Regions from separate parts of the Bacillus silvicola genome, predicted to be linked through region 2. Evidence: a T-box and tRNA genes for the amino acid it is inferred to sense, from the RefSeq annotation. Region 2 holds a T-box; the other holds one or more tRNA genes.
The links. The T-box of region 2 lies ahead of ileS2 (isoleucine--tRNA ligase). A T-box ahead of a tRNA ligase gene usually reads a tRNA of that ligase, here a tRNA-Ile.

Region 1 (3,455 bases), 960 kb from region 2:
CTGAAAGCATCTAAGCATGAAGCCCCCCTCAAGATGAGATTTCCCATAGCGTAAGCTAGTAAGATCCCTGAAAGATGATCAGGTTGATAGGTTCGAGGTGGAAGCATGGTGACATGTGGAGCTGACGAATACTAATAGATCGAGGACTTAACCATATAATATGAAGCAATGTTATCTAGTTTTGAAAGAATATAAAAAACTTGTTGACTTTTAAAAGTGAATGAGTTACAATAATTCTTGTCTTAAATGAATACAGTCTGGTAATGATGGCAGAGAGGTCACACCCGTTCCCATACCGAACACGGAAGTTAAGCTCTCTAGCGCCGATGGTAGTTGGGACCTTGTCCCTGTGAGAGTAGGACATTGCCAGGCGAATGGAGGATTAGCTCAGCTGGGAGAGCACCTGCCTTACAAGCAGGGGGTCGGCGGTTCGATCCCGTCATCCTCCACCATTTTTGCCGACTTAGCTCAATTGGTAGAGCAACTGACTTGTAATCAGTAGGTTGGGGGTTCAAGTCCTCTAGTCGGCACCAGAAAATCATGGCGGTTGTGGCGAAGTGGTTAACGCACCGGATTGTGGCTCCGGCATTCGTGGGTTCGATTCCCATCAGTCGCCCCATTTTTTCTTAAAAAATTATAACATGCGGGTGTGGCGGAATTGGCAGACGCACTAGACTTAGGATCTAGCGCCTTTGGCGTGGGGGTTCGACTCCCTTCACCCGCACTTTTAATAAAATAACTCATACATGTCTTGCGGAAGTAGTTCAGTGGTAGAATACAACCTTGCCAAGGTTGGGGTCGCGGGTTCGAATCCCGTCTTCCGCTCCAATTTTCAATATGACATGCCGGGGTGGCGGAACAGGCAGACGCACAGGACTTAAAATCCTGCGGTGGGTGACCACCGTGCGGGTTCGACCCCCGCCCTCGGCACCATATGCGCCCGTAGCTCAATTGGATAGAGCGTTTGACTACGGATCAAGAGGTTAGGGGTTCGACTCCTCTCGGGCGCGCTTTTATTAACGGGAAGTGGCTCAGCTTGGTAGAGCACCTGGTTTGGGACCAGGGGGTCGCAGGTTCAAATCCTGTCTTCCCGATATTCCAAAAAACATGGGGCCTTAGCTCAGCTGGGAGAGCGCCTGCCTTGCACGCAGGAGGTCAGCGGTTCGATCCCGCTAGGCTCCACTTATTTGAATATTATTTATGGCGGTGTAGCTCAGCTGGCTAGAGCGTACGGTTCATACCCGTGAGGTCGGGGGTTCGATCCCCTCCGCCGCTACCATAAAGGACCTTTAGCTCAGCTGGTTAGAGCAGACGGCTCATAACCGTCCGGTCGTAGGTTCGAGTCCTACAAGGTCCACCATTAGAAGTTTATATCTCGGAGGTATACCCAAGTTCGGCTGAAGGGATCGGTCTTGAAAACCGACAGGCGGCGAGAGTCGCGCGGGGGTTCGAATCCCTCTACCTCCTCCATTTTTTCTAAATTAAATATTATATTATCGCGGGGTGGAGCAGCACGGTAGCTCGTCGGGCTCATAACCCGAAGGTCGCAGGTTCAAATCCTGTCCCCGCAACCAAATGGTCCCGTGGTGTAGTGGTTAACATGCCTGCCTGTCACGCAGGAGATCGCCGGTTCGACCCCGGTCGGGACCGCCATTTTATTAAGGCTCGGTAGCTCAGTCGGTAGAGCAGAGGACTGAAAATCCTCGTGTCGGCGGTTCGATTCCGTCCCGAGCCACCATTTTGAAGTCGCAAGCCGGCTTAGCTCAATTGGTAGAGCAACTGACTTGTAATCAGTAGGTTGGGGGTTCAAGTCCTCTAGCCGGCACCACTTTCAAAATGAGCCATTAGCTCAGTTGGTAGAGCATCTGACTTTTAATCAGAGGGTCGAAGGTTCGAATCCTTCATGGCTCACCATTTTCAATTTAATGCGGGTGTAGTTTAGTGGTAAAACAAGAGCCTTCCAAGCTCTGGTCGAGAGTTCGATTCTCTTCACCCGCTTTTCAATTATGGGCCTATAGCTCAGCTGGTTAGAGCGCACGCCTGATAAGCGTGAGGTCGATGGTTCGAGTCCATTTAGGCCCACCATAATTATTCCGCAGTAGCTCAGTGGTAGAGCTATCGGCTGTTAACCGATCGGTCGTAGGTTCGAGTCCTACCTGCGGAGCCATATTATAGAGAAGTACCCAAGTGGCTCAAGGGGCTCCCCTGCTAAGGGAGTAGATCGCGAACGCGGTGCGAGGGTTCGAATCCCTTCTTCTCTGCCAGAACTGGCCCGTTGGTCAAGTGGTTAAGACACCGCCCTTTCACGGCGGTAACACGGGTTCGAATCCCGTACGGGTCATACTAAAAGAGATAGCATAATCTGCTATCTCTTTTTTGTTGTGTAAAAGTGGACTTTGGATAGTCCGCTTTTTTTTATAGATTTTTTGTATACTTTTTTCTATTTGAATCGTCTAACTAATAGAAAGGAGAGAGCGATGGAGTATGAAAAGGTCATTATAGAAACATCAAAAAGTATTTATAGGTATTTGCTTAAAATTGGAGTAACACCAGCAGAAGCAGAGGATATCGTTCAAGATACGATACATAAAGCATTATTATCTATACCGAACATAAAAATTACTTATATAAAAACATGGTTATTTCAAGTTGCGATTAATAGGCACCGTGATTTAGCAAGAAGGCAAAAGCGTATTGAAGAGATCCCGATTGAATCTGTTCAATTAATTGGATCAAAAGGATTAGATGAACCGATTTTAAGAAAAGAGCTTCAAGTAGAAATACAAAGCATACTTGGAAAGATGAATCCAGCATATAAACATATTCTTTTATTAAAGTATGACTATGAACTCTCATATAAGGAAATAGCAACCGTATTAGAGATGAAAGAAGAGACAGTGCGTGTTTCATTGTATAGGGCTCGCAATGAGTTTAAAAAGCTTTATAGGAGGTTTGAAGATGGGCAGAGATGAATTTGATTTTGATATAGAATCGAGTAAAGTCTCAATGATGTTGAAAAAGGCGAAGAGAAGACAATTATTTAAAATAATATTAATTTCTACTTTACTTTTTATTGTTTTATTCATTGGTTGTATAATAGGAATTTCACAATTGAACAATAGAGCTTACTTAGCGATGGATCGTGATTTAAATATGATTAGACAAATTACAAGGCCTAATACGGAAAGAGGTGTAGCAATTACTTCTAACGGTTTATTTAAAAGTACAGTAGAGTATAAAACGTATAAAGTTATTGAAGGGAAACCTGTTAAGTGGGAGGATGAAGTGTATGAGTATAAAGTTTGGAGTACATTTCGTCGATTATCGAATGTAAACCCGTTAACAATATCAGATAATGTTGTAATGGGTAATGAGCGTATTAATAGGGCAAGTGAATTGTATAACAATCAAACGATGGAAAGAGAAATGCAGTTTTATCTACCATTTGCTTCATA
Region 2 (3,455 bases):
ACCTGGGTGTGTAAAGCCTTCTGGTAATAGATCTTTCGCTTCACGCTCGAACCATACGTTAGAACCGTGTTCACGGAATAAATCTGCTACGTGGTTAATTGTTTCATCCGTAATAATTGGATCGCCATTCTCAGCATAGAATACAGGAATTGGTACACCCCATGCACGCTGACGAGAAATACACCAGTCACCACGGTCACGAACCATATTATGAAGACGAGTTTCTCCCCACGCTGGTACCCATTTCGTTTCCGCAACAGCTTCTAATAACTCTTTACGGAATGCTTCAATAGATGCAAACCACTGTGCTGTCGCACGGAAAATAATTGGTTTTTTCGTTCTCCAATCATGTGGGTATGAATGCGTAATGAATGTTAGTTTTAGTAACGCGCCTACTTCTTCTAATTTTTCTGTAATTGGCTTGTTAGCTTTATCATAGAATAAGCCTTCAAATCCAGGTGCTTCCTCTGTTAATACACCTTTATCGTCAACTGGACAAAGTACTTCTAATCCATACTTTTTACCAACAATAAAGTCATCTTCTCCGTGTCCTGGTGCTGTATGAACACAACCTGTACCTGCATCTGTTGTTACGTGATCTCCTAGCATAACTAATGAATCACGATCGTAGAATGGATGTTTTGAGACTGTGTACTCAAGTTCGCTACCTTTTACCGTTTTCACAACTTCAGCATTTTCCCACTCTAACGTTTTTGCAACTGTCTCAAATAGTTCAGAAGCAATAATATATTTTTCATCATTTACTTTTACGATGCTGTATTCAAGTTCTGGGTGAACAGAAATACCTAAGTTTGCAGGTAACGTCCAAGGTGTTGTTGTCCAGATAATAAATTTCTCATCACCTTCTAATACGTTCTTTCCATCTTTTACAGGGAATGCTACGTAAATAGATGCTGATTTTTTATCTTGGTATTCAATTTCAGCTTCTGCTAAAGCTGATTCACTCGTTGGAGACCAGTAAACTGGTTTTTGCCCTTTATAGATATAACCTTTTTTCGCCATATCACCAAACACTTTAATTTGTTGTGCTTCATAAGCTGGCTCTAAAGTAATGTATGGGTTATCCCAATCAGCACGTACACCTAGACGCTTAAATTGTTCACGTTGACGTTCTACTTGTTCATATGCATACTCTGCACATAACTTACGGAACTCAGCAACTGTCATTTCTTTACGCTTTACACCTTTATTTGTTAAAGCTTGTTCAATTGGTAAACCGTGCGTATCCCAACCTGGAACATATGGCGCAGAGTAACCAGTCATAGATTTATAACGAACAATAAAGTCTTTTAATACTTTATTTAATGCATGTCCCATATGAATGTCACCATTCGCATATGGAGGTCCATCATGTAGTACAAATAAAGGACGACCTTTTGTATGTTCTTGTACCTTTTCATAAATATTCATTTCAGCCCACTTTTCTTGCATTGCAGGCTCACGTTTTGGTAAATTCCCACGCATTGGGAACTCTGTTTTTGGCATTAGTAATGTATTTTTGTACTCCATGCTCAATTCCTCCTTACATGTATAAAAGAAAAGACCTAAAAAACGGAATAAAAAAGAGACTTTCTCATCCCAAAAAGGGACGAGAAAGTCTCCCGCGGTACCACCCTAGTAGATCCTATACGCATGTATACAATCCTCTTTATATTCTTAACGCGAATATAACGCCTACGCTTACTCTATTTGTTCAGCGCGGAACTCCAGGGTGATATTCCCATAATCTCCTTATCCTGAGCTTACACCATCCTCAGTTCGCTATATAAGGTATGAAAAAGGTACTTATCCCTATCTTCGTTTTTCTTAATAAATATGCTGTTTAAAATTATATGTAATAATGGGAAAAACGTCAAGCTTACACTGTTTCTTCTTTTTTCAACAGCTCGTCCACTTCGTCTTCTAACTCAATTAGTTTATCCCAATCATCGTTGTTTAACATTTCAAGCTGTGTTTCTAATAGCATACGGAAACGAGTACGGAATACTTTTGCTTGTTTTTTTAATTCTTCAATATCAAATGCCACTTTTCTTGATTTTACTAGCGCTTCGTTAATGATACGATCCGCATTCTTTTCCGCTTCACGTACGATTAATTTCGCTTCTTTTTGCGCATTACGTTTCACTTCTTCCGCTGCTTCTTGTGCAACAACGATAGATTTGTTTAGCGTATCTTCAATATTAGAAAAATGATCTAACTTTCCTTCTAATTGCGCAACCTTTTCTTCTAAAGTTTTTTTCTCACGAATGACTAATTCATAATCTTTGATAATTTGATCAAGAAACTCATTTACTTGATCTTCATCATAGCCACGGAATCCGCGACCAAATTCTTTGTTATGAATATCTAATGGTGTTAACGGCACAACGCCACCTCCAAGTAGTTATCTAAATTTCCTCTTTCAATTATATCTTTTCTTCGACAAAATAGGAGGATTTCCTTCTAAAAAACCAATCATTTTAGTATACCATACAAAATTCTCCATTTGTCGCGCTTCGTTTTACCTTCTACAGAAAATATTTTACTTCTTCCGTATCCTCTAACCGAGAATACATCTCCTGGAAAACATTCATACGCAGTTTGTTCTACTGTTTTCCAATTGACTTTTACTAAGCCACCTTTTATAAGAGGCTGTACTTTCTGCCTGGATATATGTAGCATTTCAGCTAACAAAACATCTAGACGAAGTGATGAAACTGTTCCAGATTTTTCTCCCCACTTTTCACCTACACACAAAATTTGTTCTGCTTGTACAGGCGTGAGAGATACTTTCACTTTCCCTATTGATTGTAAGTTCATTTCAATATAAGATGCAACTTCTTTTGCAACTGCAATTTGGGCACGATTTTCTTGAAGCAAAATATCACCACATTTTTCTCTGGTTAAACCAAGTGACATAAATGCACCTAATATTTGCCTGTGTTCTAGCGTATAAAATTTGGAAGGATAGTCAATTTCTAATACTTCTACTTGAAATTCTTCTTCATTTAATTCTAGATAGTCTGGATAAATTAGTGCTCTTTTTCGTTCAGATTCAGGCATCGCACCATCAAAGCGTACAGCAACCTCTCCTTGCCCTATTACCATAGAGACAATTTGTTGCTGTCTTGGATCAAGAAAATCTGTTAACTTGACTTGATGATACTCAGCCTCCTGTTTCCACTCTAATACTTTATCCACAAAGACCTCTTCATCAGGTCTAAAATGCTCATAGATGCTCATGTAAGTAACCTCTTATTATAAGAAATAGCGGAATAAACTTACTAAACCATTTGTAGCAAGCTTTAACGCAAGAATCGCAACGATTGGAGAGATGTCAATCATACCAAGCGGCGGAATAAACCTGCGAAATGGTTCTAAATACGGTTCACAAATACGTGCAAGAAACTCTCCAAAAGTTGATTCCTTTGCACCAGGAAACCATGATAGGAGAA

Region 1: it has a tRNA-Ile gene. The T-box ahead of ileS2 (isoleucine--tRNA ligase) is inferred to sense a tRNA for this amino acid. The anticodon was not compared.

The regions. Positions count from the first base shown of each region.
Region 1 is NZ_JBNGVC010000012.1:1,787,902-1,791,356, reverse strand. It holds rRNA gene ACP6L7_RS21410 (23S ribosomal RNA) at 1-155, shown strand, start outside; rRNA gene rrf (5S ribosomal RNA) at 257-372, shown strand; tRNA gene ACP6L7_RS21400 (tRNA-Val) at 377-452, shown strand; tRNA gene ACP6L7_RS21395 (tRNA-Thr) at 458-533, shown strand; tRNA gene ACP6L7_RS21390 (tRNA-His) at 544-619, shown strand; tRNA gene ACP6L7_RS21385 (tRNA-Leu) at 644-724, shown strand; tRNA gene ACP6L7_RS21380 (tRNA-Gly) at 754-828, shown strand; tRNA gene ACP6L7_RS21375 (tRNA-Leu) at 845-933, shown strand; tRNA gene ACP6L7_RS21370 (tRNA-Arg) at 937-1,010, shown strand; tRNA gene ACP6L7_RS21365 (tRNA-Pro) at 1,021-1,094, shown strand; tRNA gene ACP6L7_RS21360 (tRNA-Ala) at 1,110-1,182, shown strand; tRNA gene ACP6L7_RS21355 (tRNA-Met) at 1,203-1,279, shown strand; tRNA gene ACP6L7_RS21350 (tRNA-Ile) at 1,284-1,360, shown strand; tRNA gene ACP6L7_RS21345 (tRNA-Ser) at 1,378-1,470, shown strand; tRNA gene ACP6L7_RS21340 (tRNA-Met) at 1,498-1,574, shown strand; tRNA gene ACP6L7_RS21335 (tRNA-Asp) at 1,578-1,653, shown strand; tRNA gene ACP6L7_RS21330 (tRNA-Phe) at 1,663-1,738, shown strand; tRNA gene ACP6L7_RS21325 (tRNA-Thr) at 1,753-1,828, shown strand; tRNA gene ACP6L7_RS21320 (tRNA-Lys) at 1,839-1,914, shown strand; tRNA gene ACP6L7_RS21315 (tRNA-Gly) at 1,928-1,998, shown strand; tRNA gene ACP6L7_RS21310 (tRNA-Ile) at 2,009-2,085, shown strand; tRNA gene ACP6L7_RS21305 (tRNA-Asn) at 2,093-2,167, shown strand; tRNA gene ACP6L7_RS21300 (tRNA-Ser) at 2,174-2,264, shown strand; tRNA gene ACP6L7_RS21295 (tRNA-Glu) at 2,270-2,341, shown strand; gene ACP6L7_RS21290 (RNA polymerase sigma factor) at 2,478-2,972, shown strand; gene ACP6L7_RS21285 (anti-sigma factor) at 2,959-3,455, shown strand, end outside.
Region 2 is NZ_JBNGVC010000012.1:829,584-833,038, forward strand. It holds gene ileS2 (isoleucine--tRNA ligase) at 1-1,530, opposite strand, end outside; T-box leader at 1,603-1,828, opposite strand; gene divIVA (septum site-determining protein DivIVA) at 1,880-2,386, opposite strand; gene ACP6L7_RS16010 (YlmH family RNA-binding protein) at 2,476-3,243, opposite strand; gene ACP6L7_RS16015 (YggT family protein) at 3,259-3,455, opposite strand, start outside.